Regions from separate parts of the Blastococcus jejuensis genome, predicted to be linked through region 1. Evidence: riboswitches for the same ligand, from Rfam matches in the RefSeq annotation. Region 1 holds a riboswitch; each other region holds the start of a gene.
The links. A riboswitch is a leader RNA that binds a small molecule or an ion and turns the genes downstream of it on or off. The one in region 1 is predicted to bind cyclic di-AMP.
Positions count from the first base shown of each region.

Region 2: it holds a riboswitch for cyclic di-AMP, as region 1 does, so the genes downstream of both, ABD644_RS06425 (aggregation-promoting factor C-terminal-like domain-containing protein) here and ABD644_RS13435 (glycoside hydrolase family 26 protein) in region 1, are expected to answer to the same signal.
Region 3: it holds a riboswitch for cyclic di-AMP, as region 1 does, so the genes downstream of both, ABD644_RS03555 (C40 family peptidase) here and ABD644_RS13435 (glycoside hydrolase family 26 protein) in region 1, are expected to answer to the same signal.

Region 1 covers NZ_BAAAVV010000006.1:25,658-31,590, reverse strand. Annotated here, with positions in the region: gene mfd (transcription-repair coupling factor) at 1-1,451, opposite strand, end outside; gene ABD644_RS13445 (hypothetical protein) at 1,522-2,484, opposite strand; gene ABD644_RS13440 (sulfite exporter TauE/SafE family protein) at 2,736-3,782, shown strand; cyclic di-AMP (ydaO/yuaA leader) riboswitch at 3,834-3,982, shown strand; gene ABD644_RS13435 (glycoside hydrolase family 26 protein) at 4,098-4,952, shown strand; gene ABD644_RS13430 (tyrosine-protein kinase domain-containing protein) at 5,178-5,933, shown strand, end outside.
Region 2 covers NZ_BAAAVV010000002.1:567,270-573,202, reverse strand. Annotated here, with positions in the region: gene ABD644_RS06435 (SulP family inorganic anion transporter) at 1-1,154, opposite strand, end outside; gene ABD644_RS06430 (ArsR/SmtB family transcription factor) at 1,151-1,525, opposite strand; gene ABD644_RS06425 (aggregation-promoting factor C-terminal-like domain-containing protein) at 1,693-2,457, opposite strand; cyclic di-AMP (ydaO/yuaA leader) riboswitch at 2,544-2,696, opposite strand; gene ABD644_RS06420 (class I SAM-dependent methyltransferase) at 2,823-3,464, opposite strand; gene ABD644_RS06415 (SDR family NAD(P)-dependent oxidoreductase) at 3,469-4,317, opposite strand; gene ABD644_RS06410 (flavin-containing monooxygenase) at 4,317-5,786, opposite strand; gene ABD644_RS06405 (TetR/AcrR family transcriptional regulator) at 5,912-5,933, shown strand, end outside.
Region 3 covers NZ_BAAAVV010000001.1:729,389-735,321, reverse strand. Annotated here, with positions in the region: gene ABD644_RS03570 (transglycosylase domain-containing protein) at 1-1,085, shown strand, start outside; gene ABD644_RS03565 (YhjD/YihY/BrkB family envelope integrity protein) at 1,071-1,826, opposite strand; gene ABD644_RS03560 (phytoene desaturase family protein) at 1,940-3,502, opposite strand; cyclic di-AMP (ydaO/yuaA leader) riboswitch at 3,746-3,883, shown strand; gene ABD644_RS03555 (C40 family peptidase) at 3,901-4,971, shown strand; gene ABD644_RS03550 (hypothetical protein) at 4,972-5,502, opposite strand; gene ABD644_RS03545 (ASCH domain-containing protein) at 5,529-5,933, shown strand; gene ABD644_RS03540 (hypothetical protein) at 5,921-5,933, shown strand, end outside.

The DNA.
Region 1 (5,933 bases):
TTCTGGGCGTCGCGCATCGAGGTGCCGCGCTGCCCGGTCAGGTCGTGCTCGGTCAGCAGGGCGAGCCCGATCCCCGGGAACGCGAACCCGGTCTCGAGGTTGCCCTGCGTGACGTAGGCCAGGCCCGCATCGGGGGCGGCGGCGATGTCGGGGACCAGCCGGACCCCGAGCTCGGCCTCGGCGAACTGGTCGGCGGCGCGCTGCGCGGGGCCCGGGCCGGCGAAGGTGACGACGATCCGCCAGCCGTCGCGCGACCAGGTGCGCACCTGCTCGACGGCCTTCGGCACGTCCCCGGAGAACCGGTCGACGACGGTGGCGTGGAGGGTCACGTGCTCGTCGTCGTCCTCCGACGCGAGGGTGAAGGCCCCCGTCGTCCACCACGGCAACCCGCGGATCCGCGCCGCGGTCTCGACCTCGGCGAGGTCGCGGAAGGACGACGCCCCCAGATCGATCGGCGCCTGCCCTGCTTCGGCGGCGGTGGCCCACGACGCGGCGAGGAACTCCTCGGCGGTGCGCACCAGGTCGGCTGCCCGGGTGCGCACCCGCTCGGGGTCGCAGACCAGGACGTGGGTGCCCGTGGCGACCAGGTCGGTGAGCAGCTGCATCTCACCCGTGGCGAGGGCGGGGATGAGTGCCTCCATCCCCTCGACCGCGATCCCCTCGGCCAGCTTGCCGAGGATCTCGTCCAGCTCGGGGTGCTCGACCGCCAGCGCAGCGGCCCGCTCGCGGACCTCGGGGGTGAGCAGCAGCTCCCGGCACGGCGGCGCCCACAGCCGGTCGGGCCGCTCGTCGAGGCTGCGCTGGTCGGCGGCGGAGAAGTAGCGCAGCTCGTCGACCTCGTCGCCCCAGAACTCCACGCGCACCGGGTGCGGCTCGGTCGGCGGGAACACGTCGAGCAGGCCGCCGCGCAGCGCGAACTCCCCGCGCTTCTCGACCAGCTCGACCCGGGTGTACGCCGCGTCGACCAGAGCGCGCGCGACGACGTCGATCTCGGCCTCGTCGCCCGGCCCGAGCTCGACCGGCACGAGGTCGCCGAGGCCGGGCGCCAGCGGCTGGAGGACGCTGCGCACCGGCGCGACCAGGACGTCGATCGTCCCGTTGTCGCCCGGGTGCGTCAGGTCCCGCAGCACCGCCAGCCGGCGTCCGACGGTGTCGGCGCGGGGGCTGAGCCGCTCGTGCGGCAGCGTCTCCCAGGCGGGGAAGGTCTCGACCCGGCGGCCGGGGACGACGCAGCGCAGCAGGTCGGCGACCTGGTCGGCGTCGCGCTCCCCGGCGGTGACCACCAGCACGGGCACGCCGGCGCCCGGTGCCGCAGCGGCGAGGGCGGCGGCGACGAGCGGCTGGACCGGCGGCGGGGCCGTGACGGCCAGGGTGGCGTTCCCGGCCGCGCTCACCACTCGCGCGATGCCGGGGTCGGTGAGGACGACGTCCAGCACGCCGCGCAAGGTCACGCTCGTCTGCTCCTGAGGCTCGCTGGCCGTGCGGCGCCGCGGGAGTGCGGCGGCTGGCCGGCCTCCCAGGCTAGTCGGCGCCGCCGACGACCGCCGTCGCGCGGCCCGGAGCGCTGGAGGCCGGGCAGCCCGACTCCGCGACCTCGCGCCACGCCCCCTGCGAACGCTCGTCCAGCATCCGCCAGTCGCCGACGTGGTCGCCGCCCTGCCAGTAGATCCACATCGAGATCCTCGGGTGGCGGGCGATCCAGGCGGCGTCGCGGCGGATGGCGTCGGCGCGGGCCTGTTCTTTCGCTGGATCCGAGGGCGCTCCCGCCGGCCGCAGATACTGCCCGTACTCGGTGATGAACAACGGCAAGCCGAACGGCTCAGCGAACCGGTACCAGGTGGTGAACGAACCGCTCTCGGTCATCGGCGCCGGGTCGCGGCCGTACCAATCCAGCGCCACGAAGTCGGCGTGATCGCTGCCCGGCCACCAGTCCTCGGGTGCACCGATCCAGTGGCCCGGTTGCGCGGGGTCCCACCAGTAGGCCATGTAGACCGGCCCCCAGCGGATGGTGGGGTTGGCCTCCTTGACGACCCGGTAGAGGTGCCGTTGGAGCGCGACGAACTCAGGACCCGTCATGTCGTTCTCCGGCTCGTGGAACGCGGTGGCGAACACACCCGTCCGAGGGACGCCGCGGGCCCATGCCCGGATCGCTTCGTCGTACTCCCCCGCGGCGGCGCCCCGGTGGTCGCCGTGCGGCGGCTTCCACGAGACGAACGAGTGCACGCCCACGTCGGCATCAACGGCGGCCGAGGAACTGTCGAAGGACGACGGCAACCGCGGGTCGAAGCTGCGCCGGACCGTGAGCGGGCCGAGATCCTCAGCAGCCTGGCGGAAGAGCTCCAGCCCTGGACCGTCGGCGCGCCCCGGGGCGTTGGCCGCAGCGCCCACGGCCAGGCAGTCGAGCGCGTACCCCGACGGGTCCGACCACGGGATGCGCGGCGGCGCGGAGCCGGCAGTCGTCGCGACCGCGGCGACTGCCACCACCGCCCCGATCCTGCGCCGCGACAGCCTGATCCCGGCCATGAACCCCGCCCTCGACCCGGCTCCGCGCACGCACGTCCGCGGCCACCCGCGCGCCCCGCAGAGTACCGGCCGGGGACCGTGCCGCAGGCCATCTGCGACGCGGCCGCACCGACTCTCAGGGATGAGGGAGGACAGAAAGGGGCGCGCCCCGGACCGGGGTGACCCTAGGGTTCCGGACGGCGTGCGGGCCGGCGCGCCGAACGAACCGAGTCGTGGGGGAGCCTGTGGACCTGTCGCTGTCGCTCGTCCTCGCCGGGCTGCTGATCGGCGTCGTCGTCGGCATGACCGGCATGGGCGGCGGCGCTCTCATGACGCCGGTCCTCGTCCTGTTCTTCGGTGTGCCGCCGCTGGCCGCCGTGTCCAGTGACCTCGTCGTCTCCGCCGTGATGAAGCCCGTGGGGGGCGTGGTGCACCTGCGTCGGGGCACCGTCGACCTGCGATTGGTCGGGCTGCTCTGCCTCGGTTCGGTGCCCAGCGCCTTCGCCGGGGTGCTCGTGTCCCGGTCGCTCGGCTCGTCGTCAGGTGTGCAGGAGTGGACCAAGCTGGCGCTGGGCGCGGCTCTGCTGCTCGCGGCCACCGGCTTGATCATCCGGGCCTACCAAAATCTGGTCGCCCGTGGTCGCCGCGCCGCCGACCGGGCGGCGGGCCGACCCGTGCGCGATCCAGCCGCGGAGATCAACCGGCCGCTGCACCTGCGGCCGGTCGCCACCGTCCTCGTCGGCATCGTCGGCGGCCTGATCGTCGGCATGACGTCGGTAGGTTCGGGCTCGCTGATCATCATCGCGCTGCTCGCCCTTTATCCCGCGCTCAGCGCCGCCTCCCTCGTCGGCACCGACCTGGTCCAGGCCGTGCCACTGGTGACTTCGGCGGCGCTAGGGCACCTGCTGTTCGGCGATTTCAGGCTCGATCTGACCGCCGCCCTGCTGATCGGCTCGCTTCCCGGCGTCTACTTGGGCGCACGCCTCTCGTCACGCGCGCCGGGTGGCCTCGTCCGCCGGGCACTCGCGCTGGTGCTGCTGGCCTCAGGCCTGAAACTGCTCGGGGTCGGGAACACCGCCATGCTTATCGTCCTCGCCGTCATCGTCGTCGTGGGGCCCGTCCTGTGGGCGCTGGCGAGAACTCGGCACGGGCTGCCGGCTCGAGCCAGGTTCGTCACCCGGGGCTCACTGGCGCCGCGCACCGTGGCCGCGCCCTCACACCCGGTTGCGCCGGCTGTGACAGGCGAGGCTCGCCGAGACACTCCCGTGACCAACGGCTAGGGTTCACCCCGGCCCAGACGAGTACGCACCCGGGGAGACCACCCGGGGCTCGATCGGCCACCGCTCAATCCTGCGTGCGCCGCGAGTGCATGAGGAGCCGGGGACCCAACCGACCCCGGGGTGAATCGGCGACGCCGCCGTAGGGCCTCCTTCCCGCCCGAACCCGTCAGCTAACCCGGTCAGCGGTCCTGGAAGAAGGAGCACCGCTCGATGCCCGGAGAGCACTCTGCCCTGGTCGCGCCGCGACCGGGGAGCCCGACGACGGCCCGCCGACGTCCGCGACTCGCCAGACGCGCCCTGCTCAGGTGTGGTTCGGTGGTCGTCGCGACCACCGCCGCCCTGTCCGTCATGACCACCCCCGCCTCGGCGGCGCCCACTACGTACATCGGCGTCGCCGGCGACCACGCCGGACTCTCTCGCAGCACCGGTGAACCGCTCGCCCTCCACTCGTACTCCCGGTTCGACCGCCGGGTGCCCGCGAACGCCGACATGATCACAGTCAAGACATCGGCCAAGTGGAGTCAGGTGGCTGCTGCCCGCCCCGGTTCGGCGCTGTACGAACAGATCGCCCAGTACGCGCGCGGAGTGAAGGCCCTCAACCGCACGGTCATGGTGGCCTACCACCACGAACCCGAGGCCGGCGGCAGCCGCGGGTTCGGCACCTCCCAGGAATTCGTCGCCGCGTACCGGCAAGTCGTGTCGATCTTCAACTCCGTCGGCGCCACGAACGTCGAGTGGACCTGGCAGATGACCGCCTACTCCTTCCGCGTGCGGGAGTCGGACCGGCGGGCCGCGATCCACTGGTACCCAGGCGATGCCTATGTCGACAACGTCTCGGCTGACGGTTACAACTGGGGCAGCTGCGACGGGCATTCCGGCAAGTGGTTGAGCTTCGCCAGCTTCACCGAGCCGGTGGTCCAGTTCGCTCGGGCACACGGGAAGAAGGCGTCCCTCGGCGAGTTCGGCTCGGTCGCCGGCTCCCAGCGGGCGCAGTGGCTGCGGGACGCCCACCGGTACGTCGTGGCCAACCGCGACGTCATCTCGGCGGCGTTCTACTTCCAGAACGGGTCCTCCGGCGCCGGGGACACCTGCAACTGGCTCCTGCAGACATCCGCGGAGCACGACGCCTTCGGCGACATGGCGCGGGACACGTCTACATTCCGCTCCTGATTCCCTGCTCGTCGTGGGCCTCCCGGTATCCGCCGGGAGGCCACGACGAGCAGTTCTCACGCCTGGCATCCTCGCCCGTCCGAGTGTGACGGGACGACGCGAACCCCTTACAAAGCGGTCCCAGTGGTATTCAATCCGTACGGCTCGCCGCGCGGCGCGTCGAGGATCACGCGGTTGCCTCGGACCTGGAGGACGCGGAGCGAGGACAGAGGGGAACGCGACGCGATGCCGAGCGGAGATGCGGGAAACGCGATGCGCTTGGGCGATTACGTCGACTTGGTGCGCCGGCAGTGGGTGCCCGTCCTCCTCTGCCTGATGCTCGGGGTCGGTGCGGCAATCGCCTATCTCCAGCTGACGCCGCGCGAGTACCGCTCCACGACATCGGTGCTCGTCACGGCCATCGACGATGTGTCCGGTGGATCCGGTCGCACGACGTCGATCAACCTCGACACCGAGGCGCAGCTCGTCACCGCCACCGGCACCGTGGCCGATGCCGCCGAGCGGCTCGGCGTCCCGGACGAGGCGCGCTCACTGGCCGGGCAGGTAGCGGTGAGTGTGCCGCCCAACACCGAGATCCTCGACATCGCGTTCACGGGCGGCACTCCGGAGGAGGCGCAGCAGGGTTCGCTGGCATTCGCCGAGGCCTATCTCTCCCAGCGCCAGGAGACGGCGGAAGACGCCCTGCAGGCTGAGCGGGAACTCCTCCAGGCGCGCATCGACGCGGTCGGGTCCCAGTTGTCGGACGTGCTCGAGGCGAGCGCGGCCCTGCCGGCGGACTCCCCCACGCGCAACCGGCTGGACAGCCAGGCGACGTCGCTGAACAACCAGCTGGCGAACCTGTCTGCCCAGCAGAACGAGATCGAGTCGACGGCGGTCCGTCCGGGCGTCATCGTGAACGAGCCGCCGCTGCCCTCGAGCCCGAGCAGCCCCAATGCGCTGGTAGCGATCGCTGCCGGTGTACTGATGGGCCTGCTTCTGGGC
Region 2 (5,933 bases), on a different contig from region 1:
CCGCGCGTGGAGGTGAGCACGGCGCGCACGGTGTGCCGCTCGACCATGCGCCAGGCGGTGACGAGCAGGACACCGGCCAGGGCCACCAGCGGGATGTGGCCCACCAGGCCCGCGGCGCCGTAGACGACACCGGCCAGCAGCACCGCGTGCGTCAGGGCGGCGACGCGGGTGCGGGCCCCGGCGCGGGCGTTGACGGCCGTGCGCGCGATGGCCCCGGTGGCGGGCATCCCCCCGCAGATCCCCGACGCCAGGTTCGCCAGCCCCTGCCCGAGCAGCTCCCGGTCGGCGTCGCTGCGCGGGGCGTCGGTCATCCCGTCGGCCACCCTGGCCGACAGCAGGCTCTCCAGCGCGGCCAGGAAGGCGACCGCGAGGGCCGGCCCGATCAGCCCGCCGAGCCCGCCGAGGTCGGGCAGGGCCGGGACCGGGAGCCCGGAGGGCAACGACCCGATCGTCGCGACGTCGGCGCCGGTGACCCCGGCGACGACGGTCACGACCGCGACGGCCACGAGGCTGCCGGGCAGCGACCGGTGCAGCCGCGGCAGCCCGGCGGTCAGGACGACGGCGAGCAGGAGCAGCCCGACGACGATCCAGTGCGGGGCCGTCACGAACCGGCCGAGGGCGAGGGCAGCCCCGGCGGCGGCGTTCTCGACCTCCGGCCGGTCCACGCCCAGCGCAGCGGGTACCTGCTGGGCGGCGATGACGACGGCGATGCCGACCGTGAAGCCCTCGATCAGCGGCCACGGGACGTAGCCGAGCAGCCGCCCCGCCCGCAGCAGCGCCGCCGCGATCACGATTCCCCCGGCCAGGACGGCGACCGGGTAGACGACGGCCGGCCCGCGCTCGGCCACCAGCGGGACGAGCACGACGGTCATGGCGCCGGTCGGCCCCGACACCTGCAGCGAGGAGCCGCCGAACACTGCCGCGACCGCGCCGGCGATCACGGCGGTCACCAGCCCGACCGCCGCCCCGACACCGGTGGCGACGCCGAAGGCGAGCGCGAGGGGCAGGGCGACGATGGCGACTGTGACCCCCGCGGCCAGGTCACGCGGCCACGAGCGGCGCAGGCCGGTGTAGTCGGCCCGGCGCGGCAGCAGCCGGCGGAGGGAACCGGCGGCGACCGGCGGGACGGTCACCGGAACCGCGGCCGCGCTCACGCTCGGGCCGATCCGGCCGACGCGACGGCGTCGTCGGCGTCGTCGAGGGCGGCGAGCAGCGCCTGGCCGTCGCGCAGGTTCCGGCTCAGCAGGCGGCGGGCGACCCCGAGCAGCTCGGCGGTCTGCTGGTCGCGCAGCGCGCAGATCACGTTGCTGCGCACCCGGCGGCTGTCGACGATCCCGGCGCGGCGGAGCACCGAGACCTGCTGGGAGAGGTGCGAGAGCTCGAGGCCGGTCGCCTCGGCCAGCTCGCCGACCGTGTGCTCGCGCTCGGCCAGCAGCTCGAGCACGCGGACCCGGGCCGGATGGGCGAGCGCCTTGAACAGATCGGCCTTGGCCTCCGCGATGGGCCGGCCGGGGGTGAAGGGCACACTCCGACTCTAATGGCTTGATGAACCCGTCAACTCGTCAATCCGCTGTGACTCCGCTCGCAGACGCGACGACCCCGCTCGCAGACGCGACGACCCCGCTCGCAGACGCGACGACCCCCCCGGTCCGCGGACCGGGGGCGTCGTCGTGCGTGGTTCTGGGGGGCGGCTCAGTACCAGTTGTTGGCCTGCGAGTGCCCCCAGGCACTGCAGGGCGAGCCGTACCGCTGCTCGATGTAGATCAGCCCGGCGTCGATCTGCCGGTAGCCGTCGGAGGTTTTGGCGATCCCCGTGCCGGCCCAGGTGGAGTCGAGGAACTGCGGGATCCCGTACGCGGTGCTCGTCGGGTTCTGCGCGTTCGGGTTCCAGCCGCTCTCCTTGCCCCACAGGCTCTCCAGGCAGGAGAACTGGTTGGCGTCGCCACCGAGCTGCGCGAGCGCGTAGTCCTGGAAGGAGCCGGCCGGAGCGGTCGCGGCCGGCGCGGCCTCCGCCGCCGCGGCCTCCTCGGCCGCGGCCCGGGCGGCTTCCTCGGCGGCCACGCGCGCGGCCTCCTCGGCGGCGGCCTGCTCGGCCGCGAGCCGCTGCTGCTCGGCCAGGTCGGCGGCGGCCTGGGCCTGCGCGGCCGCGGTCTGCTCGGCACTGCGCTCGGCCCGGCTGGCCGCGAGCTGCCCGAGCGAGTGGGCGGCGTCCTCGCCGATGACGGCCGAGCCGGCGTCGGTGCCGCCCCCGCCCTGGATGCCGAGCTGCTCGGCGATGCTGACCGACTCCAGCTGCGCGCCGTCGGCCTGGGCGGCGGGCTCGCCGGAGGCGAGCACGTTGACCATCAGCGCGCCGGCGGCGGCGACGCTGAGGTAGAGCGCGGGACGACGGGCGGTGTTCGGCGGGCGACGGTGCGCTCCGGTACCGCGCTCACTGCGGGCATGCGGACGGATCATGGTGCGGAGGTTCATGGGGTGGGACGACTCCGAGGGCGTCAGGGCGCGACAGGACGGCATGCCAGGCAGGCAGTGCCCCTGCGACGCGTTCTTCCGTGTAGCCGCCTACCGAGTTAGCTGACGGGTTCGGGCGGGAAGCAGCCCTACCGGCCCCGAGCTGACGCTCGCGGGCTGGATTCACCCCAGTACTGCGGTGGGTCCCCGGCTCGCCTTCCCCGGAGGGTCGGCGACTCAGCGGCGTCCAGCGCGGATCTCCCCGGGTGGGGACACGACGACCGGCCGGACCGCCCCAACGTAACCGCCGTTACCGCACCGTGACAATCGAAACGTCGAATTCCCGGCGTGACGAGGATCGCGTCGGTGCGTCAGGGCAGCCGCCACACCGTCGTCCGGCGCACGAGCGGGCCTTCGGTGTCGGGGACGTCGTACGTGGCCGCGGCGACCAGCCCCTCGCGCGGGACGTAGGGCCGCCCCGGGTCCCCGAGGAGGACCACGGCCCCGCCGAGCCAGGCGCGCCCCAGGAACGGCAGCACGCGCTCGGTCATCGCCCGGTCGTAGCAGACGTCACCGGCCAGGATGACGTCCACGTCCGGCGGTTCCGCGTCGAGGACGTCGCCCACGACGGCGATCGGGGCGACCCCGTTGGCCTCTGCGTTCACCGCGACCGCGGTGGCGCTGTAGGGGTCGGGATCGCTGGCGAGCACCGCGCGGGCGCCGGCCAGCGCCGCGGCCACGGCGACGAGGCCGCTGCCCGCCCCGAGGTCGAGCACGCTGCGCCCGGCCACCACCTCGGGGTGGTCGAGGACGTAGCGGGCCAGCGCCTGGCCGCCGGGCCAGGCGGCGGCCCAGAAGGGGGGTTCCTCGGCCGGCCCCACCTGCTCGCTCTCCATCGCCTCCCACAGCGCGACGACGTCGGCGGCGACGTGCAGCCGGACCTCCGGCACGAGAGCGGACCGCTCGAGCCGGGTGTACCGGCGGACGAAGTCGGCGGGAACGTGGCTCGACACCTGCTCAGTCTCGCGCGGGAGGGCCGACCTGCCGGCCGGCACGTCGCGCGATCAGCCGCCAGTAGGAGCCGGGCAGCAGCCGGACCAGCACGTCGGGGACCTTGGCGCTCCATCCGATCAGCAGCCGCGGGCGGCGCCGCTCGATCGCCGCCACGATCTGGGCCGCCGCCTTCTCCGGGGGCATCGTCAGCAGCTTGGCGAACTGCGCGCGCCCCTGCTCGTACTCCTCGGCCGACACCCCCGAGCCGACGCGGACGGTCTCGGCGATCCGCGTCTTGATGCCGCCGGGGTGGACGACGGTGACGCCGACGCCGTTCTCGGCGAGCTCGTGCCGCAGCGCCTCGCTGAATCCCCGGACGGCGAACTTGCTCGCCGCGTACGCCGCCTGCCCGGGCGGGGCGAAGATCCCGAAGATGCTCGACACGTTCACCAGGTGCGACCCGGGACGGGCCTTCAGCGCCGGCAGGAACGCGCGGGTCAGCGTGACGACGGCGCGGAAGTTGATCGACATCAGCCAGTCGAACTCGTCGGCGGTCACCTGGTCGAACCGGCCGCCGAGCGCCACGCCCGCGTTGTTGACCAGCAGGGTCACGTCGGGGTGCGCCGCAGCGAGGTCGGCCGCCACCCGGACCGTGGCGTCGTCGTCGGCCAGGTCGACGACGGTGGTGGCGACGGCGAGCGACGGGTGCGCCGCCCGGATCCGGCCGGCAACGGCGGCCAGCCGCTCGGCGTCCCGGTCGAGCAGCACCAGGTCGCTGCCGCGCGTCGCCAGCTGCTCGGCCAGCGCCTCGCCGATGCCGCTGGCCGCGCCGGTGACCACGGCCGTGCCGCCCCCGAAGCGGTAGGGGCCCATCAGGCGGCCCGCCGGGCCGGCGCCGCCGCGCGCTGGAAGGTCATGCCCTCGTCGTCGAGCGGGCCACGGCGCATGAGGGCGACGTCGCGCAGGTAGTTCTGGTGCAGCTTCCAGGGCTTGCGCGAGCCCTGCTTGGGCAGGGCGCCGAGGCTGCGCTGCACGTACCCGGACGCGAGGTCGAGGAAGGGCTCGTCGCCACCCTCGGGCGGGGCCACCGGCGTGGCCGAGACGTAGCCGTGCTCGTCGAGGTGTCGCAGCAGGCGGCAGACGTAGCGGTTGACCAGGTCGGCCTTGAGCGTCCAGGAGGCGTTCGTGTAGCCGATCACCATCGCCAGGTTCGGGACCCCGGACAGCATCATGCCCTTGTAGGAGACCCGCCCGGAGACGTCGACCGGCTTGCCGTCGACGGTCAGCGACATCCCGCCCATCGGGAGCAGGTTGAGCCCGGTCGCGGTGATGACGACGTCGGCGTCGAGGTGCGCTCCGGACTCCAGCTCGATGCCCTTCTCGGTGAACGTCGCGATCCGGTCGGTCGCGATGGACGCCGTCCCCCGGCGGAGAGCGCGGAACAGGTCGCCGTCGGGCACCAGGCACAGCCGCTGGTCCCAGGGGTCGTAGGGCGGGTTGAAGTGCGTGTCGACGTCGATGTTCGGCAGCTGCTTCTGGGTGAGGCGGCGGATGACCTTCCGGGCGGCCGTGGGCCACCGCCGGCTGAACTGGAAGAACGCGGTCGAGAGCAGCACGTTCTTCCACCGCACGATGGGATAGGCAAGGCGCGCGGGGAGCCGGCTGCGCAGGGCCTGCGCCAGCGGGTCGCGGCCGGGCAGCGACAGGATGTAGCTCGGCGTGCGCTGCAGCATGGTGACGTGCTCGGCTCGGTCGGCGAGGGTGGGCACCAGCGTCACCGCGGTCGCGCCGCTGCCGATGACGACGACCTTCTTGCCGGTGACGTCGAGGTCCTCCGGCCAGTGCTGCGGGTGCACGAACTGCCCGGCGAAGCGCTCCTCGCCCGGGAAGCTCGGCCGGAAGCCCTCGTCGTAGCGGTAGTAGCCGGAGCACAGGGACAGCCACGAGCAGGTGAACCGCACCGTCTCACCGGTGTCGGAGCGGGCGGCGGTGACCGTCCAGCGGGCCTCGTCGCTGGACCACTCGGCCGACTGCACCCGGTGGTGGAACCGGATCCTGTCGGTCACCCCGTACTCGGCCGCGGTCTCCTCGATGTAGCGGCGGATCGCCGGGCCGTCGGCGATCGCCTTGCTGTCCTTCCAGGGCCGGAAGGCGTAGCCGAGGGTGAACATGTCGGAGTCCGATCGGACGCCGGGGTAGCGGAAGAGGTCCCAGGTGCCGCCGACCGCGCCGCGCGACTCGAGGATCGCGTAGCTCTTGTCGGGGCACTCCTCCTGCAGGTGGCAGGCGGCGCCGATGCCGGACAACCCGGCGCCGACGATCAGCACGTCGACATGCTCCACGGTGCACTCCAAGAAGTAGCGGGGGCTGCGGAAGCGTCCCCCGGCGACGGTATCGACGTCCTGTCGAACGAGTCAACGTGGTGTTGAGAGACGGGCACGACGACGGTAATCTCGGTCACGTGCCGATGCCCGCCGGCCGGTCCCCAG
Region 3 (5,933 bases), on a different contig from region 1:
ACGCCGGCTCCTACCGCGCGACGCTGGATCTCACGACGGCGCTCTACCAGTCGTCGAACACCTACTTCCTCGCCCTCGAGGACGCCCTGGGCAGCGTCGAGGAGCCGGTGCGGATGGCCGAGGCGATGGGCCTGTACCAGTTCGGGCCCGACGGGCTGGCCGACCAGGTGATCGAGGAGAACCGCGGGTCGTTCACCTTCGGGCCCGACGCCACCAGCCCGCTCGGCCTGGCCAGCGCCTACTCGACGCTGGCGGCCGGCGGCACGCAGTGCGACGTCCTGCCGATCACCGAGCTGCTCGACCGGTTCGGCGAGCCGGTCCTGGCCGACGACGGCGGCGGCCTCGTCCCCACCGGCAACTGCACGCCCGAGGCCATCCCGCCCGGGGTCGCCACCACCCTGAACCAGATGCTCCGCCGCGACGTCGAGCCCGGCTGGGGCGGGCAGACCGGCCGCCGGGCCTACGTCCCGGGGCACCAGATCGCGGGCAAGACCGGCACGACCCAGAACAACTACTCGGTCGCCTTCGTCGGGTACACCCCCGAGATCGCCGCGAGCGTCATGGTGTTCAACCCGAAGCGGAACGAGAACGTCGGCGGCTTCGGTGGCGGCAAGGGCGCGACCATCTGGCACGACGCGATGGCCCCGATCCTCACCGCCCGCGGCAGCAGCGAGTTCCCGCCCGCCGACCCCGTCGTCGAGGCGGGCAACACCCGGCCGGTGCCGTGGTGCAACACGCTCGAGGACTGCCGCAGCGCGCTGATCGCCTGGGGTTTCACGCACACGACCGTCGAGGTCGACAGCGACCTCGAGGCCGGTCTGCTCACCGAACTCAGCCCGCCCCGGGGCGGCCGCGGCGTCCCCGGCCAGCTGGTCACGATCCTGGTGAGCAACGGCTCCCGGTACGTCCCGCCGCCGCCGGTCCCCGAGCCGGCGCCCGTCCCACCCCCGGCGACGGATCCGCCGCCCGCGCCGGACCCGGTCCCCGATCCGCCTCCGGATCCCGATCCCGACCCCGATCCGGAGCTGCCGGCCATCCCGCTCCCGCCGGGGTGGCCGCCGATCCCCGGGCTACCCCGGGGCTGAGCGGCCGGCCCGACCCGCGTCGTCCCGCGCCCGCCGTGCCAGCCTGGCGTCGAGGGCCTGCGTGGCCAGCCAGCCGATGAGCACCACCAGGTGCAGGGCGAACAGCCACAGTCCCAGGGCGACGACACCGCCGACGACCGTCAGCCCGCCGAACGGGGCGCCCAGGTCCAGCGGCAGGGACAGGAACAGCACGAACCCCTGCAGGAACCCTGAGACGCAGGCCGCCGTGAACAGCGCGCCGCCGATCAGCGCGATGCCTCGCACCCGTCCCCCGCCCACGACCCGGAACCCCCAGGCCAGCGGCAGGGTCAACGCGACGAGCACCGAGTAGAAGCCGACCGCGATGCGGCCGAGTGCCGCCCCGGCCCCGCCGGTGTCGGCGAGGTCGGCCATCACCCCGGCGGCGAGCAGCAGCGGGTAGAGCAGCACCGGGGCGAGCAGCAGCAGCGGCAGCGCGGCGAGACGGCCGCGCCAGGCGGTCATCGCCTCCTCCCGCCCGCTGAACCGCAGGAGCGCGCGGCGCAGCCCCTCGCCGTAGAGCGACATCGGCAGCAGGGCCAGGACCCCACCGAGCAGGTCGAGCCGCGCGCCCGCGTCGACCAGCCGGGCGAGGGCGTCCGGCGCACCGAGCTCGGCCGGCAGCAGGTCGCCCAGCCGGCCGCCGAGCTCGCGCACGGTGCCGGTGGACGTGAGCAGCCCGGTGAGCGCGAACGCCAGCACCAGCAGCGGGACGACGGCGATGCCCGCGTAGAAGGTCAGGCCGGCCGCGATGAGCGCGAGGTCGCGGCCGTGCAGACGCCGCCGGATGTCCGAGGCGAGGTCGGCCAGGCCGGCTCGGAGGCCTGGCCCCGGTGTCAGCGCGGGTCCAGGAGGTGGCGGGCCGCCGCGTAGCCGCCGAGTCCGCTGACCGCACCGCCGCGCACCGTGCCACCCGAGGACGCCGCGACGATCCGCGGGTGCCCGGTGGCCACGCCCCAGCCGCCGACCTCGTCGTCGGTGGCGGCGACCGGCCAGGCCAGGTCGCCGTGGAAGATGTGCCCGCCCGGCATGCCCAACGACGCCTCGACGTCGACGGGTGAGGCGGCCTGCAGGCAGGGGCGCCCGTGCGCGTCGCGGGCCAGACAGTCGAGCAGCGGCTCCTCCAGGTGCGCGTCGAGCTGCGCCACCACCCGGCGGACCGCCTCGTCGCGCGTGCCGTCCGGGTCGTCGCGGTAGAGCTCGGCGGGGGTGTGCAGGCCGAACAGGGTGAGCGTGTGGTGCCCGGTGGCCCGCTCGGTCGGGCCGAGGATGGACGCGTCGCTCAGCGAGTGGCAGTACACCTCGAACGGGATGACGTCGGGCAGCCGGCCGGCGGCGGCCTGGGCGTAGGCGGCGTCGATCTGGCTCGCGGCCTCGTCGACGTGGAACGTGCCGGCGAAGGCGGTCGCCGGGTCGGTGCCCGACCGCAACCGGGGCAGCCGGGCCAGCACCATGTTGACCTTCAGCTGCGAGCCCGACGGCCGCGGCCCGGGATCGGCCCCGGTCAGCTCGGCCAGCACGGTCGGGGCGGCGCCGCAGACCACGTGTCCCGCGTCCACCGAGCGCTGCCTCCCGTCGTCGTCGGTCCAGCTGACCGTGACGCCGTCGGCGCGCGGATCGAGCGCGGTCACCGTGGCCCGGGTGACCAGCTCGGCGCCGTGCCGCCGCGCGGCCGCCGCCATGGCCCCGCTGACGGCACCCATGCCGCCCACCGGCACCCGCCACTGCCCGGTCCCGTTGCCCACGAGGTGGTACAGGAAGCAGCGGCCGGCCAGGCCGTCGGCGGCGTGCACGTCGGCGAACGTGCCGATGAGCCCGTCGGTCAGCGCCACGCCGCGCACGACGTCGTCGCTGAGGTGGTCGCCGACCACGTCGGCCAGCGGCCGCTCCCGCAGGTCGTGCCACAGCTCCGGGTCGCGCAGCCGCGCCTCGAGCTCGGCCGGTGCGAGCAGGGGCTCGACCAGGGTGGGGGCGAGGTCCTCGGCGAGGCCGGCCAGCCGGCCGTAGAAGCGCTGCCAGCCCGCGAACTCGGCGTCGGAGCCGGTGAGGGCGGCGAACGAGGTGGCCGTGGCCGGGCCCTCCTCCCGCTCGACGAGCAGCCCGCCGGGGCGGCCGTCACGGGTCAGCGCCGTGTAGGACGCGACCGTGCGGTCGGCCAGCCGGATGTCGAGGTCGAGATCGCCGACGATGCGATCCGGGAGCAGGCTGACCAGGTAGGAGTACGCCGACAGCCGGACGTCGACGCCCTCGAACACCTGACGGCTGACCGCGGCCCCACCGAGGGCCGCCTGCCGCTCGAGGACGAGGACCGACCGGCCGGCCCGGGCGAGGTAGGCGGCGGCGACCAGGCCGTTGTGCCCGCCGCCGACCACGACGACGTCGTATCTGCTGTGCTCCACCGGCGGACGGTATCCGGCCCGTCCGGGGCACTGCCACCGGCCCGTCACCGGCGGGGATTCCGCAGCGTCACCGCCGTCGTCACGAGACCGTGACGGACCGGTTCGCGCAAGGGTTCGGGAAAGTTGGTGCAGAAGGCCACAAATAACATCTTTGTCATTGTCACGGCGTGGTCACGCACCTTACGGTGCGTGTGTCCATCGGGGCTTTCAGTCACTGTCTGAGTGACACCCGGATGGGCGCCGTCGAGCCGGTCGCCCGCACTCGCAGGCGACGGGCCGGGGACCCACCGAAGCACTGGGGTGCAGCGCCGCATCCGCGACGCCGGGCGAACTCCCGCCCGAACCCGTCAGCTAACCCGGTAGGCGGCTCGTGGACGAGAACGGAGAGCCGCCGCACCATGGCGACTGCAACCCCCGCCGCACCGCGCGCGGCCACCCGCCGCCGGTTCGCCCTGCGCTCCGGCTTCGCTCTCGTCGCGGCCGTCGGCATCCTGGTCGCGGGGGTTCCCGCCCAGGCCGCCCCCGGCGATCCGGGCACGTCCGCCGAGGCCGCCGAGCTCGTCGCGGCCCGCGGCCACGAACTCGAGGTCGTCACCGAGCAGTTCAACGAGGCCCGCGAGACGCTCGTCGCCCAGCACGCCGCCGCCGAGGCCGCCGTCGCCGCGTCCAACCAGGCGCAGGCCGCGCTGCTGGCGGCCCAGCAGGCCGTCCGCGGCATCGCCCGCACCGCCTACACCGGCGAGTCGATGAGCTCCTTCCGCGCGCTGATGACCAGCGAGTCGGCCGACGAGTTCGTCGACCGCGTCGCCACCCTGCAGATGGTCGCCGGCCACCAGAACGAGGTCCTCGGCGTGGCCGCCACCGCCAGCATCGCCGCGGCCCAGGCCCAGGCCACCGCCCAGGAGGCCGCGGCGCAGGCGCAGGCGACCTACGACGCCGTCGCCGCCCAGCAGGCCGATCTCGAGGCGCAGATCGCCGACTACCAGGCGCTCTACGACCGGCTCAGCCTGGCCGAGCAGCAGGCCGCCGTCGCCGCCCACCACGGGGACGACCGCGCCAGCCGCGACGACCGCAGCGAGCTCGTCGCCGCCACCGGCCCGATCGTCGCCGGCAGCCAGGCGGCGCAGGTCGCCGTCGACACGGCCATGGCCCAGCGCGGCAAGCCCTACGTCTGGGCCGCGTCCGGGCCGCGCTCCTTCGACTGCTCAGGGCTGACGGCGTTCGCCTACGCCGCCGCCGGCGTGCGGCTGCCGCACTCCAGTCGCATGCAGGCCGGCATGGGCCAGTCGGTCTCCCGGGCCGAGCTCCAGCCCGGTGACCTGGTCTTCTTCTACAGCCCGGTCAGCCACGTGGGCATCTACATCGGCAACGGGCAGATGGTGCACGCGCCGACCTCCGGCGACGTCGTCAAGGTCGCCAGCATCGACGCGATGGGTGGCTACGCCGGCGCTCGCCGGATCGCCGGCTGATCACCCCACCCGCTGCAACAGCCCCCAGACGAACGCCGCCCGGCGCCCGCCGGGCAGCTCCACCTCCCACCGGGTGACGACGCCCGGGTCGACGCTGCGGGCCCCGGGCAGGCCGACGACGTCGTCCAGGGTGTGCTCCCACACGAGCAGGGCGTCGGCGGTGGCCGGCGGGACGGGGGAGCCCGGCGCCCGCACCAGGTGCTCGTTGAGCACCGAGCCGCCCGGGCCGGTCAGCACCTCCCAGTAGAGGTGCGGCCACAGCGGCACCGGCCAGCGGCGCACCTGGACGTCGAGGTCGCCGAACCGGCGGTCCTCGAGCTCGTCGGGCGGGCCGAGCACCGCCGTGCGCAGCGCCAGGCCGCGCGGGGCCCGGGGCGAGTGCTGCAGCGCCTGCCAGCGGGTGTGCGCGGCGTGCGCCTCCCGGCGGCTGGCGCCCAGCCGCGGGAGCGCCTCGGCGACGAGATCCGGGCGGACGTCGGCCATCCGCCGGAGCAGCACGAGGCAGAACTCCCGCCTGGCCAGTCCCCGCACGGGCCCGACCCTGCCAGGATGCGGTCGTGCTGATCGACCCGGCCACCGCCGCGGGGATCGCGGACGGCTCGGTGACCCTCGCCTTCCGCCGCTGGGACCGCCCGCGCATGCGCCCGGGCGGCACCCAGCGGACGGCGGCAGGCGTCGTCCGTATCGACTCGGTCGACGAGGTGGACCCCGACAGCCTGACCGAGGACGACGCCGTGCAGAGCGGCGTCCGCTCGCTGGCCGAGCTCCACCGGCTGCTCGACCGGCGGCCCGGCGCGCACGTGTACCGCCTGCGGGTGGGGCCTGCCGGCCCCGATCCGCGGGTGGAATTGCGCGAGCAGGCCACGCTGTCGGCCGACGAGCGCCGCGCCGTCGACGCCCGGCTGGACCGGTGGGACGCCGCGGCCCGGGGCGGGCGTGGACGCGGCAGGTGCTCGCGCTGA